DNA from 2 places in the Exiguobacterium sp. s64 genome. Region 1 is predicted to be linked to the other one. Evidence: riboswitches for the same ligand, from Rfam matches in the RefSeq annotation. Region 1 holds a riboswitch; the other holds the start of a gene.
What was found. Region 1 has a riboswitch for S-adenosylmethionine ahead of msrA (peptide-methionine (S)-S-oxide reductase MsrA). Riboswitches for the same ligand answer to the same signal wherever they lie in the genome.

Region 1 (4,425 bases):
TAATGATGTCTTACAATCATTACCCGCTACCAGGTGACTTAAACCGGGCACAGACGCAAAAAAGTCACCCCTCAAATGAGTGGTGACTTCGATAATGGAGCATAGCGGGCTCGAACCGCTGACCTCCACGCTGCCAGCGTGGCGCTCTCCCAGCTGAGCTAATGCCCCGTTCGAAAATTATTATATCATCCTAGTAAAACATTTGGCAATGGGTATTTTTAAATTTTTTTGAACAAAGTTTAATCCGGCCAAAACGTGGGAAAATCATGAGTAATATTATTCTACGAAAGCAGGTGTCATCCATGGAAATGATTTTACTCGCACTCTTACCTGCCTTGATGTGGGGGAGTATCCCGCTCATCGTTTCAAAAGTCGGCGGTAAGCCGATTCAACAGTTGATTGGGACGACGATTGGGGCGATGGTGATGGCGGTCATCATCGCACTCGTCTTCAGTCCGGAGTTCACGACTCTCGCGCTCGTGACCGGTTTCATCTCCGGTGTGTTCTGGGCACTTGGTCAATATTTACAGTTCCAATCGTTCCAAATTTTAAGTGTATCGAAAGCGATGCCGATCAGCACCGGCATGCAACTCGTCGGGACGTCCTTGTTCGGCGTCATCGTGCTCGGTGATTGGCAGACGTCGACCGAACTGTGGCTCGGGTTCTCGGCGCTCGTGTTGATTATCATCGGGGCGGCGCTGACGTCGTATCAACAGAAGAAAGACAGCGACAGCAGCGGCGCCTTGAAAAAAGGCTTGCTCGTCCTGCTCGTGTCGAGTATCGGGTACGTGACGTACGCCGTCTTGACGAACTATTTCGAGGTCGACGGTATCACGGCCATCTTGCCGCAATCGGTCGGGATGTTCATCGCGGCACTGTTGTTCAGCCTGCGTGAGAAAGACGTCAAAAAGTTCGATCCGAAGACGTTCAAAAACATCTTGGCCGGTCTGGCCTGGGGAATCGGGAACTTCGGTCTGTTCGTCTCGAGCGGTGAGGTCGGCATCGCGACGTCATTCGCCTTATCCCAATTGAACGTCGTCGTGGCGACACTCGGCGGAATTTATCTATTGAAAGAAAAGAAGACGACGAAAGAACGTGTCTTCGTCTTTATGGGAATCGGGCTAATCGTCGTGGCCGGATTCATGCTCGGGATTGCGAAAAGCTAAAAAGACGGGTCCAGCGACCCGTCTTTTTGCTTACCAGGCTTGCTCGATGAATGCGTCGCGCCCAGATTTCTTCCGGTCCTCTTTATAGTGGGCCGGATTTTTTTTATGGAAGTCTTGATGGTACTCCTCGGCCGGATAGAACACATCAGCCGGCAAGATTTTCGTGACGATTGGCTGTTTGAAGCGTCCGCTCGCCGCGAGCTCGTCCCGGCTCTTCTCGGCCGCGATGCGCTGCTCCGCCGTATGATAGAAGATGGCCGGCGCATATTGGCTGCCTCGGTCTTGGAACTGGCCGCCGTCGTCGGTCGGATCGGTCTGAATCCAATACAGTTCGAGCAGTCGCTCATATGCGAACAGCGTCGGATCGAACGTGATCTCGACGACCTCGTAGTGTCCCGTCGTCCCTGTCTTCACTTGTTCATACGTCGGATCGTCGACGTGACCTCCCGTATAACCCGATACGATCGATTCGATGCCAGGTTGTTCCTCGAACGGCGTCACCATGCACCAAAAACACCCACCTGCGAATGTTGCTTTCTCCATTATCTTGTCCCCCTTAGGTTAATTCCCAAAAAAAAGCGCCCATGTCATCGACATGAGCGCTCTGTCATATCGGCCAAGGCTTACGCCTTGCTGGAAGTAGCACCTTGCCGAAGCAGGTTGCTGTGAAGTCATAGAGCCAGGTCTCTCGTTCACTCAAGATATCGATATGTAGTTGGTGACAGCATCATACCATCTGCCTCGAAGTGACGTCAACGATTTGATTTTCGTCGGAGTTTCAGCAAAGTGGCACCGATAATCAAAACGATGAGCCCGATTGAGATTGGCAAGACGAACGGCAGGTCGCCGGCATACAGTTGCAAGAAAAACAGAGCGAACACGGCAAGCAAGACGAGCACGTACGAACGGTTCATAGTAACCTCCCTTTTCTTTCAGTGTACCAAGTTACACATTCGTTGGCGAACGAAAACAGGAAATCAAATGTCGATAGCGAATACCATCGAGTGACCAAAGGAGGAATCAATATGACTGACACATTTGATTTTATGGAACTCGATATCGAAACCGCCCATCGCGGATATAAAGAAGGAACGTTCACGGCGCGTGACGTGACGGCCTATTATTTGACCCGGATCGCCCAGTTCAACGACAAACTGAAGGCGGTCATTCAAGTGAACCCGGACGTCTTGTTCGAGGCCGAGTCGGCTGACCGGGCATTTCGTCGCGGGCTACGCTTGCCGCTACTCGGCATTCCTGTCTTGATCAAAGACAATGTCGAGACAGCCGGACTCATGAAGACGACGGCCGGGGCCGTCGCACTCGCGCATCACTTCGCAGGCCGGGACGCCCATCTCGTCCAAAACCTGCGAGCGAGCGGGGCCATCATCCTCGGGAAAGCGAACTTGTCCGAATGGGCCAACTTTTTGACCGAGGGCATGCCGAACGGCTGGAGCGGCGTCGGTGGGCAGGCGCTCAATCCATATGGGGATAAGCTCGATGTCGGAGGTTCGAGCTCAGGTTCGGCCTCTGCGGTTGCAGCGAACCTGACACTGCTCGCTGTCGGTAGCGAGACGAGCGGCTCCATCATCCATCCGAGCGTGCACAATGGCATCGTCGGCATCAAACCGACCGTCGGCCTCATCAGTCGGAGTGGCATCATCCCGATCTCGCGGTCGCAAGACACGGCGGGACCGATGGCACGAACGCTCGAAGACGCGGTAAGGGCACTTGAGGTGATGGTAGGGGAAGACCCGGCGGACCCGGCGACACTCAACCTCCCGGCCGGTCCGCCGTATCGGACGTGCCTCGACGAGCGCCAAGCGGTCGGGATGCGTGTCGGGATCGTCAAGGCTGATTTATCAGCAGAAGAACAAGCATTATACGGTGAGGCGACCGAGCTGTTGAAACAGAGCGGCATCGACCTTGTCGAAGTCGAGCTGCCCGCCCATGATACGCTCGACCAAGGCGATATTTTGTACCACGAGTTCAAACTCGGGATCGAGGCGTACCTGGCCACGACGACACTCCCATACGAGACGTTGTCTGATTTGATGGACTGGAACAACAGACATCCTGAGACGATCCCGCACGGACAAAAGACGTTCGAAAAGGCGGAAAGATTGTCGGGACGTCTCATCGAGGCGGCCTATTTGACGCGCCGGCTCGATGACGTGCGTGACGCCAAGACGGACGGACTCGACCGCCTATTAAACGAACAACAGTTGCACGCGCTCGTCTTGCCTCACGATTTGAACTATGACATGGCGGCAAAAGCCGGGCATCCGACCATCACGATCCCATATCGCTTGAAAGCGAGTGGGGCGCCGTTCGGCCTATCGTTCACCGGGACGAGTTATGCCGAACGTGACTTGATCCGTCTGGCGTATGCGTTCGAGCGACATATTTCGCGTCCCGTTCCACCGTTATAAGAACGTTGCACCCGTCGTCCACGTCCGCTACAATGGTACGTATGCGGATTGAAGAAAGGACAGATAGCAATGAAACCATCTATATACGGGCTGACGTTCGATCAGCTGACAGAAGCGTGTGTCTCTTGGGGATACAGCGCTTTCCATGCGAGACAAATCTGGGACTCGCTCTACATCGACCGAGTGAAACAAATCGAGGACATCTCGGTACGGGCCGAGGTGCGTGAGGCGCTCGCCGCCGAATACGTCATCTCGACGCAAGACCTGTTCGTCAAACAAGAGGCGGGCGACGGGACGGTCAAATTTTTACTTAAACTACACGACGGGCACTATATCGAGACTGTGCTCATGCGACATAAGTACGGCCGTTCGGTCTGTGTAACAACGCAGGTCGGGTGCAATATCGGCTGCAGCTTCTGTGCGAGCGGTCTCTTGAAGAAGACACGTGATTTGACAGCGGGCGAAGTCGTCGAACAAATTATGACCGTGCAACACTACTTGGACGAAGTCGGCGAAGGGGCCCGGGTCAGCCATATCGTCGTCATGGGAATCGGCGAACCGTTCGATAACTTTGACAACTTGGTCGACTTCCTGCGTGTCGTCAAGGACGAGCGCGGTCTCGCGATCGCCCCGCGTAAAATCAACGTCTCGACGAGCGGACTTGCCGACAAGATTTACAAGTTCGCGGACCTCGATTTGCGCATCAACTTGGCGCTGTCGCTCCATGCGCCTAACGACGCGCTACGGACGCAAATCATGAAAATCAACCGGGCGTTCCCGCTCGACAAGCTCATGCCGGCCATCCGGTATTACGTCGAGAAGACGAACAA
Region 2 (4,425 bases), on a different contig from region 1:
TTGATCGCATTTTTAAAGTGACCAAGATCGTACTCGTAGTTGTTACGAACATCGAGGATGACGACATCGTCGCGATTCATCATCTCTTTCCATTCTGCCGGTTCGAGGTACGCACCGTGCTGTTTAGGAACGTCGAACTCACCATCAAAGCGCCACGTCACAAGCTCTTTCTTATGACGGACAAAGATTTTTTTGAACGCATGCTCTTCGACTTCATCGATTTTGAACTCGATATCGCTGAAAAGCGGGTTCGCTTTCAAGTCGTTCATGTATTGCTCGGTCTGTTCCCAAGTCCCAGAGCACGTTCCGTTGATTCCTTCGGAAGAAATCAAGATCCGTCCTTTGATGCCAAGGTCCTTACAATACTTGAGGTGCTCTTGTGTGAGCGTTTCTGGGTCTTCGATGTTGACGTACTTATAGTACAGCAAGACCCGCATTGGTTTTGTTTCCATGTTATTACTCCCCTGTGTTCAGTTTTTTGCAGGAAAACGAACGTTGGGTTGTGTCGTTCGACGAGCGGACTTGCCTGCAACCACAAGTCCATATTATATGATAGATATCACAGCGAAATTTCGCAAATACTTTTTATTTTTTTTACTGGCGTGCAGGGGGATGCGTCTTCCTGAGCGAAATCGGGTAAAAGGTATTAATGAAAGTCGAAGGTGGAAACTGATATGCTCACATCACTCCAACAATGGATTATCCAACTGATTGAATGGCTGCAAGAGCTTCCGGGAGGCCCATGGGCGGGACTAGGGGCGCCGTTCCTTGAGGCGATCTTTCCATTTCTTCCGCTCGTCCTCATCATTTCGGCGAACGCGGCCACGTATGGGTTCTTGCTCGGGACGTTATTGTCTTGGGTCGGTAGTTTACTAGGGACGATTCTTGTCTTTACAGCCGTCCGTTACGTATTCCGTAAACCGATGACACGGTGGCTCGAAAAACATAAACAAGGGGTATATTGGCTGGAACGCATCAACCATATGAGCCCGATCTCGCTTGGGTTTTTATATTCGCTCCCGTTCATCCCGGTCAGTTTGATCACATACTTACTCGCCCTCATTCAAATGCCGCTTCGGACATTCATCATGGCGGCGGGGTTCGGGAAACTGCTTGTCGTCTTGATTTTTTCGGTCATTGGTGACCAGTGGGAAGAGTTTATTCAAAGTCCGTTCCGCTTATCGATGCTTGGACTGTTACTGTTTATCCTTTGGGCGATCAGCCGTGGTCTCGAGGAATTGCTCAAGCGGCGCGCCTTCAAAAAACGCAACGAACAACTTCAACGTGAACGTGAAACGAAACGTCAAACGACCCTTCGAAGCTAGTGCTTCAAAGGGTCGTTTTGGTTAGGCGCGCTTTTTGAAACGCGGGAAGTTAAAGACGATGGCCAGCCCTCCGCAAATGAAGAGCAGGAATGGATAGAACATATACGGGACGAGCGCTGGTGACGCCGTATTCGTCAATTCGGCGGCGATGAGCAACTGTGCCCCATAAGGCAACAGGCCTTGGACGCCACACGAGAAGATGTCGAGCACACTCGCTGATTTCTTTCGCTCGATGTCATACGTATCGGCGATATTGGCGGCGAGCGGACCGGCCACAAGAATCGAGATCGTGTTGTTCGCCGTCGCGACGTTGGTCGCGCTGACGAGCCCGGCGATGCTCCATTCGGCACCGGCACGTTTTTGAATCCGCGACGTGAGCGCGTCACGCAAGTAAGTGAGCCCGCCGTTATGTGAGATGAGTCCGACGAGTCCGCCCATGAGGAGCGTCAAGAGCGAAATCTCGGCCATACCCATCATCCCGTCTGCCATAGCCGTGACGTATGAAGTGACAGCCAAACTCCCATCGATCAAACCGATGATGCCGGTCAAGGCGATCCCGCCAAGCAAAACGAGAATGACGTTCAACCCGGTCAAGGCGAGAGCGATGACGGCGAGGTATGGAATGAGTTTATACCATTCGAACGCGGCTGCATCGACAGTCGATTCTCCACTCGATAACACCGATAAGAGGACGATTGTGATAAGGGCGGCCGGGAGGACAATCCAAAAGTTGGTTCGGAATTTGTCACGCATATTGGTACGCTGGGTCCGGACGGCAGCGATTGTCGTGTCCGAGATGAACGACAAGTTGTCCCCGAACATGGCACCACCGACGACGGCAGCCGCCGCGATGGCGATATTGACGCCACTTTCTTCGTGGATACCGAGCGCGATCGGGGCGAGGGCGGCAATCGTGCCCGTCGACGTTCCCATCGCCATCGAGATGAAAGCCGCGATGACGAATAAACCGCTCAGTAGAAGCGAGGACGGTAAAAATGTCAGCGCCGCATTGACGGTCGCGTCGATTGCGCCGATTGCTTCGGCGACACTCGAGAACGCTCCGGCGAGCAAGAAGATGAAGACCATGATTAAAATGCCGGGGTTCCCCGCACCTTGGGCGACACGCTCGACCGTCTGAGTGACGCTGCCTTTCGTCATCATCGCCGCGACGATGACCGCGATCAACGCCGCGATCAGGACCGGGAATTTATAAAAGTCGTTATAGTAGATGCCTGCCCCGATAAAGAAGACGAGGAAGACGAGCAAAGGCAATAGTGCCCATTTGTTAGCTGTCGGTTGTTCCAATCGATTCACCTCATTCATAAAATAAAAAGAGAGCCTTCTGAAAAAAGGCTCTCTCTACAAGAAAACACTTTTTTCATCTTTCGAGCAGACTGCTCGCTGGATTTGGCACAGGTTACCCGCTGCCGAGACGTCGACGGGCCAGTCCCTCAGTCTCTCTTGATAAAAAAGTTGTGATATTTAGTTATAAGACACGTTCCCTAACGTACCTGTTTCAAATCTGCTTGTCAACAGCAAACCCCCACGTGATGAACGTGGGGGCGAATCAGGACGTCAAGAAATTATAATGGGCGACGCGGTTGCGTCCGGCATACTTTCCGCCGACGTAAAGTGCCCGGTCGGCGTTGCGAATCGTATCGTCGAGACGTTTGTCCCCGAACGCTTGAATCGTATCAACCCCGATCGAGGCTGTCACGGGGATGTCGATTCCGTCGACGTGGAACGGTTTCGTCTCGATCTGTTGACGGATGCGCTCGGCAATCTCGACGGCTGCTTCGACATCGCACCGGTTCAACAGCAAGATGAACTCCTCCCCGCCATAACGGGCTGCGAAATCATCGGTGCGGAGCACTTGCCGGATGCGGCGGCCGAACTCTTGGAGTACGCTGTCTCCGACTTGGTGTCCGTACGTGTCGTTAATTTTTTTGAAAAAGTCGATATCGAGCATCGCGACGGAAATCGGATACATCGACCCGTCCGAAATTTGCTGAATCCCGTATTCATAAAAAGCCCGGGCATTGGCAAGGAGTGTCAAACTGTCCGTCCGGCTCTCGGTATAGAGGCGGTCGCGTTCATGGCAGCGGCTGATCGTTCGATTGAACGATTTGAGCAGTTTGACGATTTCGCGTTGAATGATGGGCGGATAGCCATAGACGTGCTCGCCGGTCATGACGAGCCACGTGCGGATGCCTTCGATTTCCTCGGAACGGACCGAGATGAAGCTATGATAGTCTTCATCGAACTCGTTCGATAACGGGGCGTCCCATTCAAAGCGCATCTCATACTCGACCGTGGCTTCGTTCGGATAGGTTGCATCGAGTAAATCAAAGACGACGTGGCGATCGATCGGCTGGCGCGTCTTTAAATCAAAGTAAAGTGTGCGGTCGAACAGTTTGAACTCGACGAACCCTTCGTCGTACTCGTTGAGTCGTTCACATTGACTGAGGAACACCTCGATGGCTTGCGCCTCGCTTTGCGACAACGACACGGCTTCTTTTGCCTCATCATATTGTTCAATCAACGATTTGAAGGCGTCTTGCCGACCTTTCTGGATGATGAGCCGCTTAATAAAGAAGGTGAGTGCGGCGGCGATACTGCTGACGACAAGCAAGTTCGTCTCACGGAAGAGCGAGGCTGCTAAAATGAAGACGAGACTGACGATATACGTGTAAAACGCGATGTTTAGAAAGTCGCGGACCGGGATATCGACACGGAACCACCAACCGACTTGATACTTTTGTACGACCGTGTTTAAGATGATGGCCACAATCAAGCCGGCAAGCGGCAGAAACGAGTCTTGGGAATAGAAGCCAAGACCAGTCACACCGCCGAGTGCCAAGTACACGCTGGCTGGGATTGCGATTTCCAAAAATGATGTGATGGCGTTCCACGGATACGTGAAGCGGAAGCGCCGAAGCGCGACACGCGGTTTTAAGTTGACGAATTGAAAGACGATTAGCCCGATTTGATTGACGAACAGTGCCGTCTCGAAATCGAAGAATAAGAAAATGATTAAGACGATGCTTTCCGAAAAGGTAAAGTAGACGCCTTTCCGTTCAATGGAGTCCATTTGAAAAGT

Region 2: it holds a riboswitch for S-adenosylmethionine, as region 1 does, so the genes downstream of both, KNP64_RS08930 (Na+/H+ antiporter NhaC family protein) here and msrA (peptide-methionine (S)-S-oxide reductase MsrA) in region 1, are expected to answer to the same signal.

Annotation. Positions count from the first base shown of each region.
Region 1 is NZ_JACSLH010000002.1:103,241-107,665, reverse strand. Features, by position in the region: tRNA gene KNP64_RS04110 (tRNA-Ala) at 96-168, opposite strand; gene KNP64_RS04105 (GRP family sugar transporter) at 303-1,166, shown strand; gene msrA (peptide-methionine (S)-S-oxide reductase MsrA) at 1,197-1,709, opposite strand; SAM riboswitch class I at 1,774-1,874, opposite strand; gene KNP64_RS04095 (hypothetical protein) at 1,919-2,080, opposite strand; gene KNP64_RS04090 (amidase family protein) at 2,192-3,595, shown strand; gene rlmN (dual-specificity RNA methyltransferase RlmN) at 3,665-4,425, shown strand, end outside.
Region 2 is NZ_JACSLH010000005.1:34,259-38,683, reverse strand. Features, by position in the region: gene trhO (oxygen-dependent tRNA uridine(34) hydroxylase TrhO) at 1-452, opposite strand, end outside; gene KNP64_RS08935 (TVP38/TMEM64 family protein) at 675-1,325, shown strand; gene KNP64_RS08930 (Na+/H+ antiporter NhaC family protein) at 1,347-2,648, opposite strand; SAM riboswitch class I at 2,701-2,796, opposite strand; gene KNP64_RS08925 (GGDEF domain-containing protein) at 2,893-4,425, opposite strand, start outside.